Regions from separate parts of the Paenibacillus sp. Marseille-Q9583 genome, predicted to be linked through region 1. Evidence: riboswitches for the same ligand, from Rfam matches in the RefSeq annotation. Region 1 holds a riboswitch; each other region holds the start of a gene.
The links. A riboswitch is a leader RNA that binds a small molecule or an ion and turns the genes downstream of it on or off. The one in region 1 is predicted to bind cobalamin.
Positions count from the first base shown of each region.

Region 2: it holds a riboswitch for cobalamin, as region 1 does, so the genes downstream of both, metE (5-methyltetrahydropteroyltriglutamate--homocysteine S-methyltransferase) here and ACWNM1_RS03135 (S-layer homology domain-containing protein) in region 1, are expected to answer to the same signal.
Region 3: it holds a riboswitch for cobalamin, as region 1 does, so the genes downstream of both, ACWNM1_RS18375 (anaerobic ribonucleoside triphosphate reductase) here and ACWNM1_RS03135 (S-layer homology domain-containing protein) in region 1, are expected to answer to the same signal.

Region 1 covers NZ_CDRJTB010000003.1:123,618-127,403, forward strand. Annotated here, with positions in the region: gene ACWNM1_RS03125 (cellulase family glycosylhydrolase) at 1-193, opposite strand, end outside; gene ACWNM1_RS03130 (hypothetical protein) at 413-991, shown strand; cobalamin riboswitch at 1,083-1,283, shown strand; gene ACWNM1_RS03135 (S-layer homology domain-containing protein) at 1,449-3,786, shown strand, end outside.
Region 2 covers NZ_CDRJTB010000048.1:19,922-23,707, reverse strand. Annotated here, with positions in the region: gene ACWNM1_RS20215 (undecaprenyl-diphosphate phosphatase) at 1-672, shown strand, start outside; cobalamin riboswitch at 931-1,136, shown strand; gene metE (5-methyltetrahydropteroyltriglutamate--homocysteine S-methyltransferase) at 1,291-3,591, shown strand; gene ACWNM1_RS20205 (DUF1540 domain-containing protein) at 3,730-3,786, opposite strand, start outside.
Region 3 covers NZ_CDRJTB010000041.1:6,209-9,994, forward strand. Annotated here, with positions in the region: tRNA gene ACWNM1_RS18365 (tRNA-Thr) at 9-80, opposite strand; gene ACWNM1_RS18370 (MTH1187 family thiamine-binding protein) at 176-484, opposite strand; cobalamin riboswitch at 860-1,094, shown strand; gene ACWNM1_RS18375 (anaerobic ribonucleoside triphosphate reductase) at 1,312-3,297, shown strand; gene nrdG (anaerobic ribonucleoside-triphosphate reductase activating protein) at 3,294-3,786, shown strand, end outside.

The sequences.
Region 1 (3,786 bases):
TAGCATCTAGAGTATTGCCAAGGTTCCATCCGGGCTGCATATCGTCTACATAGGATTGGATCTTACTCTTTGGTGCTGCCTTAGCTTGTTGCTCGTCCTTAGTGGCAGCGGCGGCAATGGATGAGAACAAAGAGAGCAGAAGAGCGGTGACAAGGGTCAATGATAAGAATGATTTCTGGATTCGAGTAGTCATTGAATTCTCCTTTGTAAGATCATTTTTGTGGATGCTTAAACCTGACCTTCCTTAGTACTTTGGTGCTTAGATGAACACGTACACCTCCTTGAATTCGTTGTAAACGCTTACCAAATACCCTAACATAGAATGATTTCAACGAGTACCTTACTAATTTGTGGTAAATTCATATATGAATTAGTGATTTGCAGTGATTCCAAAGTTATGGAGAGCAATCCAGTGAGCAGATTTCATTACATAGGCTCAGCTACAGAGCTTCCGTTAGGAGAAAGAGGCAGTGTACCGTCAGCAAAGACATATAATGAAGTGAAAAATTCCCCGGAGTATAAGAAACAAAGAGAGGCTCTGCGCCTGCAAGGTATAATTCCTTTGGATGACATCGCAGATCTATCTCATTTAAGAGATGAGGACTGTCTTGTATATGACTCGGAAGAAGATGCAGCGGGTATTTTTATAGAGGAACTTGGGTATTGGAACGATGAGATTCGCAAGCATTTTCGGAGTCCATATGTGTATCGGATTTCACCGAATTGGGGCGGCTTCTCTGTATCCCCTAAGCTAAAAGATACTCTACCGAGATCGTATAACGCCTCACTCAAGTGCTGTCGGGAGTTATTTAAGCTTATGACAGATTATGGAGTATCAGGCGCCGAGTTTGAGCTTTATACATGCTGGGCTGAGGAAGAAGGGCTCCCGCGTAATAAAAAGTATGATCGAATCTTTGAGTTGGCCTCTTTGTCACTGGAGGATGGTTTTGAGCTGAGAGAAAAAGAGTATATTATGGTTAAAATGATTTGATATTCAGTAGGATTATCGCCAACCACCCGTTATACAAAAAACAAATATTGCATGACAAAAGCATATATATTAGATATGATGAAGCATGGAAAAATTAATATTAGCAATAGGTGCCAATTATGAATGTTTCGGAAATACAATCATAGATTGGTTAAATGGAAAGCGGGTGTGAATCCCGCGCGGTCCCGCCGCTGTGAAAGAGGAGTCCTTGCAAGGTACCACTGGGAAACTGGGAAGGTAGCAAGGGTGATGATACTTGAGCCAGAATATCTGCCTATTTCTGATACACCGTTAAACTCTACGAGCGATAGAGAGGTGTTTGATATAGTATATGCCTGCTATTGTTGCGGTTCACTATCTTAAACCTCTTGACGTTATGTTGAGTGGTTTTTTTGTAGTGCTATGAAAGTTTATTCTGTTTTTTAACATAGGAAGAGAAGGGAAGGGTTATGGAAACATGAAGAAAAATAAGTTTTTAGCTTGGTTACTTATTGTAGCTGTATTTATCACGACGTTCTCTACAAGTGTAATCCCGGCTCATGCGAATGAAGCAAGCTCTACACTTAAAGGGTATGTCACTGTATCCGTAGAGAAGTTCACATTGGGTCAAGGATATATTAAGGATCCTATTAAAGTTCCATTCTACGAAGGGGACAATGGCGCATCACTAATAACACGTGCGCTAGGAGAAGGTAATTATAGAAACTTTGGAAGTATAGCTAGTAGTTTTTATTTATCTGAAGTTAAAGATAGTGGCAGAAGTGAAGTCAATATACCGCAATATATTTTAGATATGATTTCAGCCGATGGGAATACAGTCAGAACTAAAGCAGACCAAGAGTGGCTAAGTCAGTTTGACTACACTCACATGTCGGGTTGGATGTATGCCGTAAATAATGAATTTCCTCCGTTCGGGATGTCTGATTATCACCCTCAAGACGGTGACATCATCCGAACACAGTTCACCACTTATGGCTATAGTTCTGATCTTGGTGGCTGGGGAGAACCTCCATTTCCATTTGCCAATAAGGATGCATTAACTGCCAAAATCGCAGAAATTAACAGTGATCCGAATAAAGATAGTATTTTGGGCAAAACAGTAGTACAAAAAGCAGTTTACCAAGCTTATTCAGTGCTAGAAAATATGGAAAGCTCTCAATTAAGTGTAGATCATGCACTGGTCGGGCTTACCCATTCTTTAGATATTGAGCCACCTATTATTACTGTAAGTGGTATGCAGGATAAACAGGAAGTATCCGATAAAGATTTAAGTTTCAGAGTAGCTGTCACAGATAATGTATATGACGGTATCATTCCAGTAGTGAAGCTAAATGGAGTCGCTCTATCTGCTACAAATGGTGAGTATAAGGTTTCTCTTAACCCAGGTGGTAATGTAATCACCGTAACGGCAGTAGACGGAGCAGAAAATAGAGCAACGCAAACTTATCAAATTACCTACAAAATAAATGCTACGACTGGAGTCAAACAACAGTTAGATAAGAGCTTGGCCTATATTTTAAAAACTGTAAAGAATCCGTCATTTGGTACTGGCAGTGGGGAATGGTCGATCTTATCTTTAGCACGTGCCAACTACGAAGTACCAAGTGGTTATTATGATCTCTATTACAACAATGTAGCTAAGAAAGTAACAGAATTAATGAAAGATGGAAAACTCGATGCTTTTAAAAGCACAGAGCATTCCAGAGCGATTCTAGGACTTACCTCTATCGGGAAAGATATCACGAATGTTGCGGGTTATGATCTAATCAATGCACTCGCTGACTATCAATATGTTCAGAAGCAAGGGAATAATGGTCCTATTTTTGCTCTAATTGCTTTAGATAGTCATAACTACGACATCCCGGTATTATTCCCTAATCCTGATGAAAAGGGAGTAATATACCAAAGCACAAGAGAAAATCTGGTTCAGTACATCTTGGATAAAGAGGTTAAAAAAGGTGCAGCAGATGCCGGCGGCTGGGCTTTAGGAGTAACCAAAGCGGACGTTGATATGACCGCGATGGCGATGCAAGCACTTGCACCTTATTACGCAACTAATCCAAATGTAAAAGCTGCTGTGGATCGGGCGATCAATTGGTTATCGAGTACGCAAAATGATCAAGGCGGATTTACAAGCTGGGGAAGTACAAGCAGTGAAAGTATCTCGCAGGTAATAGTAGCCTTAACTGGCGTAGGCGTAGATCCACACAGTGACCCTAAGTTTGTGAAAAAAGGGAATTCGCTTATTGATGCGTTGCTTACCTTCGCTGGACCGGATGGCGGATTTAAGCATATTCTAACCGGAAAAGTAGATGGAATGGCTACGGATCAAGGTACGTATGCACTTATTGCTTACGATCGTCTGATCAATCATAAGAACCGTCTATTTGATATGAGTAATATAGTAATTCAGCAACCAGAGGAAACGAAAGAAATAGAAGTACAGTTACCCTCAGGTGATACACCCAAAGTTGTCATTTTTCAAAATAATAATAAATATATTCTTCCGATAAATTCAGGGGATAGCAACAAAGAAATTACAGTGCAAATCCCGAAATATAAGCAATCCACGGTAAGTGTTAATTTACCTAGCAATAGTAATCTGCCTAAATTAGAGGTTACCAAAGGTGACGTATCTGTAGTCATCCCTAAGGGTACACAGGTTATAGAGGGAGATTCTTCAAAGGTTGAATTGATTTCACCTACAACAGGGACAGAATCTGCACTAAAAGATAGTCTGAATCAAATTATTCCTGGGGACAAGAAGCTTGATAGCATCGTACAAGCATTTTCCA
Region 2 (3,786 bases), on a different contig from region 1:
GTTGTAGTTATTTTTAGAAATAGGTTCATTGAATTGCTGGGCTTAAAGCGCTTCAGCCGCAAGCAGTTGGACCCTGTAACTGAGGAGCAACCACAACTTGAAAAAGGCGGCCACCTTAAGCTTACACAGGTGCTTGTAGGTTTAGTGCCAGCAGGCGTGCTGGGCGTTCTGTTTAATGATTATATTGACGAGCATTTATTCTCTACATCCACCGTGTTAATCGGTCTAGTAGTCGGTGCTGTATTAATGATTATTGCGGATCTATTCGGACCAAAGAAGATTCAAACGGAGAGTGTCGATCAGATTACATATAAGCAGGCGCTAGGTGTTGGTCTGGTCCAGTGCTTCTCCTTGTGGCCGGGATTTTCTCGTTCCGGGTCGACGATTTCTGGTGGTGTTCTTCTGGGTATGAGTCATCGTGCTGCTGCTGATTTCACGTTTATTATGGCTGTTCCAATCATGGCAGGCGCCAGTTTACTCTCACTGATGAAGAACTGGCAATATTTCACCATCGATGCCCTGCCGTTCTTCATTGCAGGCTTTATCAGTGCCTTTGTATTTGCACTATTATCGATGCGTTTCTTCTTGAAATTGATCAACCGGATTAAGCTTTTACCATTTGCTATATATCGCATAGTCCTTGCTGCAGTAGTATATTTCGTGTTTTTCTAAATCCGTTATAAGGAATCGATATAACAAAAGCCCCCGTAATCTATTGCAGATGACGGGGGCTTTCACGTATGATGACATCAGATTAAGACACTCACTTTATCCTTATAATTCTCGCATAAACGCCTACCGTCCGTATAAGGACACCGAAGGCATTTCAGCAATTAAATGATAAGAAAGTATAAGTTTCACAAAATACTTTCTTATCATTCTCGCATAAACGCTTACCGTCCTTAAAAAGGACGCCGAAGGCGTTTTAGCTTGAAAATAACGGAGACAGGTGCTTGCCGGAAATTAGTAATTCGGTAGGCTTAATAGGGAAATTCGGTATGAAGCCGATGCGGTCCCGCCACTGTAACGGAAGAGTCCATAGCAACATATGTCACTGGCAATTTACTACTGCTGGGAAGACTGCTTAGGATGCTGACACCGCTAGCCAGGAGACCTGCCTGTTTCAACAGCACTGCTTCACCTACGGAGGATAGGAAGGTGTTAGACGTTAACCATAGGTATATTATGGGCGTCTTTCCCTTTGACTTTTTTAGGGAAGGGCGCTCTTTTTTATAGGAATGCAAGTGATATCGAGTCCAAAATAAGAAGATGGAGAAGGGGAGCTGCAAAGTGACGAACAAAGTAAAAGTAAGCAATCTTGGCTATCCAAGAATCGGAAAAAACCGCGAGTGGAAGAAAACGTTGGAAGCCTTCTGGGCGGGAAAAATAAATGAGGAAGCGTTCCGTACTGAAATGACAGGAATTCAGCTTCAGCATTTGAAGACTCAGCAGGAGGCAGGAATTGATTTAATTCCGGTAAATGATTTTACGTTCTACGATCATGTGCTAGATACCGCTGTAATGTTCGGGATCGTACCTCCACGTTATGCGTATGATGGTGGCGATATTGGGCTTGATCTTTATTTTGCGATGGCTAGAGGAAATGCTGAGGCTACCGCTTGCGAGATGACTAAATGGTTCAATACGAACTATCATTACATCGTTCCAGAGATCGGTGCACAAACGCCGCGTCTGACCGAGAATAAGCCACTGGCAGCTTATCGTTTTGCCAAGTCCCAAGCGGGAATTGAGGGTAAGCCTGTGGTTTTAGGCCTTTATACATTCCTTAAGTTGTCAAAAGGTTTTGCATCTGCGGATATTGCGAAGATTGCTGCTCGGTTTCTTCCGGTTTACGTTCAGCTGTTGCAGGAACTGAAGCAAGAAGGAGTAAGCTGGGTACAAATTGATGAGCCAGCGATTGTTACAGGAATAAATGATTCAGAATTATCCTTACTTCACTCGATTTACACTGAAATTGCTGAATCCGTGCCTGGATTAAATATTATTCTGCAGACTTACTTTGAAGCTGCTGAACCGCTGGAGGCACTGTTCAAGCTTCCGGTACAAGGTTTAGGTCTTGATTTTGTCCATGATGGTGGGACGAACCTGGCATCGATTGAACGTCTTGGCTGGCCTGAGGATAAGTGGCTGGGAGCGGGTATTATTGACGGGCGCAACATCTGGCGCTCGGATCTGGATGCTAAGCTGCAGCTGATCGAAAAGCTGAGTGTACATGTGCCGCTTGATCGTCTTATTCTACAGCCTTCTTGCAGTTTACTACATGTTCCGGTTACTGTTCAGGGTGAGGTGAAGCTTAAGGCAACCGTCAAGGCCGCTTTAGCTTTTGCTGATGAGAAGCTTAGAGAGCTTGGCCTGCTTGCTGCAGCCTTAGAGGGTACAGCAGAAGCTGCTGCTGCGTTGACGGCCAGTCGTGAAGCCCTTACTGCCTTCCGTGCACTTCCTGAACGCGGTCGTAAGGATGTGGCCGAGCAAGTTCTCGGACTTACAGATTTACCAGACCAACGTAACCTACCTTTTGCTGAGCGCCTGAAGGTGCAACAGGAGAAGTGGCAGCTGCCACTTCTGCCAACGACAACAATCGGAAGCTTTCCACAGACCGTAGAAGTGCGCCAGGCAAGGTTGAAATGGCGTAAAGGCGTATGGAATCAAGAGCGTTACGACGGGTTCGTTCGTGAGCAGATTGCAGATGCAATCACCTTCCAAGAAAAGCTGGGTTTGGATGTACTCGTGCACGGTGAGTTCGAAAGAACCGATATGGTGGAGTTTTTCGGGGAGAAGCTGGATGGTTACTTATTTACTAGTAATGGCTGGGTTCAATCCTACGGATCACGCTGCGTTAAGCCACCGGTTATTTATGCGGATATAGCTTTTATCCAGCCTATGACTGTAAAAGAAAGCGTTTATGCTCAGTCGTTAACTTCCCTTCCTGTTAAAGGCATGTTGACTGGTCCTGTTACGATTCTCAATTGGTCTTTCGTACGTGATGATCTTAGTCGGGAAGCAGTAGCGAATCAAATTGCCTTAGCGCTCCGTCATGAAGTTAAAGCTTTGGAGGATGCAGGCATAGAGATGATTCAAGTAGACGAACCGGCTATCCGTGAAGGACTTCCTTTGAAGACGGAAGATCATGAGGCATACTTGAATTGGGCGGTGAAGTCGTTCCGTATCGCGACGAATCATGTGAAGGCTACGACACAAATTCATACCCACATGTGCTATAGCGAATTTAATGACATGATAGACTCCATTTCAGCGATGGATGCGGATGTTATCTCTATTGAGACTTCACGTAGCCATGGGGAACTGATCGTTAGCTTTGAGGAGCAGGCGTATGATAAAGGAATTGGTCTTGGTGTATATGATATCCATAGTCCACGGGTTCCTGCAGTAGAAGAGATGACAGCTAATATTGATCGTGCACTGCGGGTGCTTGATCCTGAACAATTCTGGATTAATCCGGATTGCGGTCTTAAGACACGTGGCTGGCAGGAGACGGAAGATGCACTTCGTAACATGGTAAAGGCTGCCGCTATTGCAAGAGAAAATGCAGGAGTTAGTGCTTCCAAATAACATAAGAGGTATACAATAAATCATAGCCGGGGAATTTCTCCCTGGCTTTTTATTTCAGCCACTTGATAATAATTCTCATTCTTGATAGAATGAGAAAAGAAAAGAAGGAACCGTGGAGGGTCCCTTCAAATCATCACCTTATTTGCTTTCGAAAGTCTTGCAATCTGTTTCTTCTGCACGTGTAGGTTCTTGGGA
Region 3 (3,786 bases), on a different contig from region 1:
GTTAAGAATGCTGGTGAAGGGAATTGAACCCCCGGCCTACGCATTACGAGTGCGTTGCTCTACCCCTGAGCTACACCAGCTTAAGGCTGATTTTTCTGTCAAACAAAAAACATTATACAACTTTCAGCCAGAAACGCAAGCCTGTTTCTCCCTATTTCCCTACTCTCCCGAACTGCTATTCCACCTGTAGTTTACGCTCCACAGACTCCAGCTTTCCACGGCTAGTGGAGGGTTTATCGCGGCGGTCGTCTATTTTAAGTGAAGTAGAGACACGCTCTGCACCTGCGGCAAAAGGAGACTCGTGCAGCGCTTCGACTGCAGCAAAAATACGCTGAAGAGGCCCCTCGATGATTGTACCCATGGATGTAAGCTCATAAGTAATCCCTTCTACCGTCTTCAGCACTCGCTGCATATCCGCAACATAGCTGCTAAGGCTCGTACTGCCTGTTCCAATCGGAATAACGGTTACTTCAGCAATAGGCATGAGAATGCCTCCTCGGAATTTTATAATATGCGTCTCCTTCTATTGTAACAACTCCTCCCCTCTCCCACAAATGATCTCAGCTTTATTATGCCCCTTCTTTTTCCCTAAAAAATTCTCCGAAATATGACTTTCGCCACAAGTATTTTTTCTTACATGTATTCTAGGGTCATCTGCACTACATTTATGGACTCTTTGTGGCATTTTTTCGGACAATTTATGAATCATTTTTCATATGCCTGTGGATCAATTGTGGATTACTTATGGACAGCCTGTGGATCATTTGTGGAGTACTTTTGAAGAACCCGCTCCCCGCGCGGGTTTTCTAAAAAACTGTTTACAAACACAACATCTTGGGTTATTTTTATCTAACGACAACAAAATATAGTGGAGACAGGCGCTTTAATCCTTTATCGGAATTAGAGCTTAATAGGGAAGTACGGTGAAAATCCGTTGCGGTCCCGCCACTGTAACCGGATGCCCCTTACAAGCTTTTAGAAGCTTAAGATGGGCAGATCTCCTGGCAAAAGCCACTGAGGGGTAAGAGCCCCCTTGGGAAGGCGCTGAGAGGTCCTACGGAAGCCAGGAGACCTGCCTGTTTCGACGACACCAACTATGAGTGCCTGCGAGGAACAGGAACGGTGTCCGCATGCGGTCATCTTCTTAGAGACCACTGCAAATATCTGTGTGGATATTTACATAACGCATCGGGCATTTTCTGCCATCCTCGCTAGAGGATGCTTTTTTTATGAGATCACAATGAATATACGGCCGCTTACGCGGCCCCACTTCTTAATGATAGGACGATAGACTGAGAGGAGAGCTATACAATGACGTTGTTGGAGAGACAATTTAACGGTACAACAAATGCACGAGAAGTTCTTTTAGAAGAGCTCATTGATTTAGGACGCGATATTATCGACAGCCGGGATTTGGACTTGCTGCGCGAGAATGCCAATTTGAACGGAGAGAGTTTCTCCGGTAAAATGAGCAAGTTCGGCAGTGAATATTCAAAATGGTACGCCCGCAACTTTACGATGCCGCCGCAACTAGTGCAAGCCATTGATGACAATGTCGTCTATGTGCATGATCTGGATCAATACGCAATCGGAACGACTAACTGCATTTTTATCCCGTTTGATAAGCTTCTCCGCGAAGGCTTCAACACCGGCAATGGCAGTGTACGTCCTCCGAACTCCATAATGACAGCTATGTCACTGGTAGCAATTATTTTTCAATCCCAGCAAAACGCTCAATATGGCGGCGTATCCGCCAATAAGCTCGACTATGATCTGGCACCTTATGTAACCAAATCCTTCGCTAAGCTGTTCCGCAAGGGTCTGGATTATTTTGATGAGGGACAAGCTAATGAATCTTTGGGCGAGATTACAATGAGCCGTACCGATCTGGCGGAGTTATATCCAAAAGCGTTCCGTTTTGCACTAAAGGAAACCGAAATCGAAACCCTGCAAGCGGCTGAAAGTATGGTACATAATCTCAACACCATGTCCAGCCGGTCCGGTGGGCAAATTCCGTTTACCAGCATCAATTATGGTACTTGTACTTCACCAGAAGGTCAGCTTGTGATCAGCTCCCTGCTAACAGCAACGATGAACGGACTTGGCAGCGGAGAAACACCTGTGTTCCCGATTCAAATCTTCAAATGCAAGCAAGGAGTCAATCAACAGCAAGGCGATCCTAACTATGAATTGTTCCTAAAAGCGGCGGAATGTTCTGCACGCAGACTATATCCGAACTTCGCTAATCTGGACGCTCCGCTCAACTTGCAGTATTATGATCCAAGTGATCCTGATACGGAATTTGCTACAATGGGCTGCCGCACCCGAGTGCTCGGTGACCGTTTTGGGCGTAATCATTGCTCCGGGAAGGGCAACCTTTCCTTTAATACACTGAATCTGGTTCGGCTCGGTCTGGCACACGGCACAGTAACAGGCCGACGTACCGTCGCAGATGAAGCTGGCTTCTATGAGGATCTAAACCACTATATGGATATTGCGCTGGAAGGACTGCTTCATCGGTTCCACATCCAAAGCGCGCAAAAAGCTAAAGCATCCGATTTCATGATGCGAGAAGGCGTCTGGGAAGGCGGCGAAAATCTCGCTCCTGAAGACTCTGTAGGCGAACTGCTGAAACATGGTAGTCTGTCGCTTGGCTTCATCGGTATGGCGGAATGCATGAAAGCCATGTACGGCAAACACCATGGCGAGGATATGGAAGTCCATGCCAAGGCTGTGGCTATCGTGCGTCACATGCGGGAGTATTGCGACCTTAAAAGTGAGGAACTTAATCTCAACATTACCTTGTTCGCAACACCAGCAGAGGGCCTGTCCGGCAAATTCACCAAGATTGATCGCAAGGTACTGGGTTCTATTCCGGGCGTAACTGACCGTGAGTATTATACGAACTCTTTCCACATCCCTGTATACTACGATCTAGGTGCTGCTCAGAAGATCAGCTTGGAAGCTCATTTCCATGAATACTGCAATGCCGGGGCTATTTCTTATGTCGAATTAAATGGCAATGCCCGCAGCAATCCATCTGCTTTTATCAAAATCATTAAATATGCACTAGAACAACAGGTCAGCTACTTCAGCATTAACCATCCGATTGACCGCTGCTCCAGCTGCGGATACGAAGGCGTAATTGGGACAAACTGTCCTTCCTGCAACGCACATGAGAATGACGTGCACATCCGTCGTTTGCGCAGAGTTACAGGTTATTTAACTGGCGACTATCAGACCCGCTTCAATGCCGCCAAACAAGCCGAAGTACGGGATCGCGTTAAGCATCTATGAATATTTGCGGATACTATCCGGAGTCGATTAACGAGGGAGAGGGCATGCGGGCCGTCCTCTTCATCAGCGGCTGCCGCCATCGTTGCCCGGGATGCTTTAATCCCGAGACATGGAACTTTAAATATGGAGAAGTCTTCACCTTAGAACGTCAACATGAAATCATTGCAGAAATCGCCGCTAACCCTTTGCTGGATGGTCTAACACTGGCAGGCGGCGATCCTTTTTTCTCTGCAGAAGAGGTAGTTGGGTTCATTCATGAGCTTCGCGCCGTGCTCCCTGACTTCCCCATCTGGATTTACAGTGGTTATACGTATGAGGAACTAACCGCCCTTCCCGGTTCGCCGGAGTGGAATCTACTTACACAGTGTCAGGTATTAATAGATGGACGTTTTATAGAAGAATTGAAAGATACCACACTTCCTTACCGAGGAAGCTCTAACCAACGCATAATCGACATTCCGGCCAGTACGAACGGCTCGGAGGTCTTTC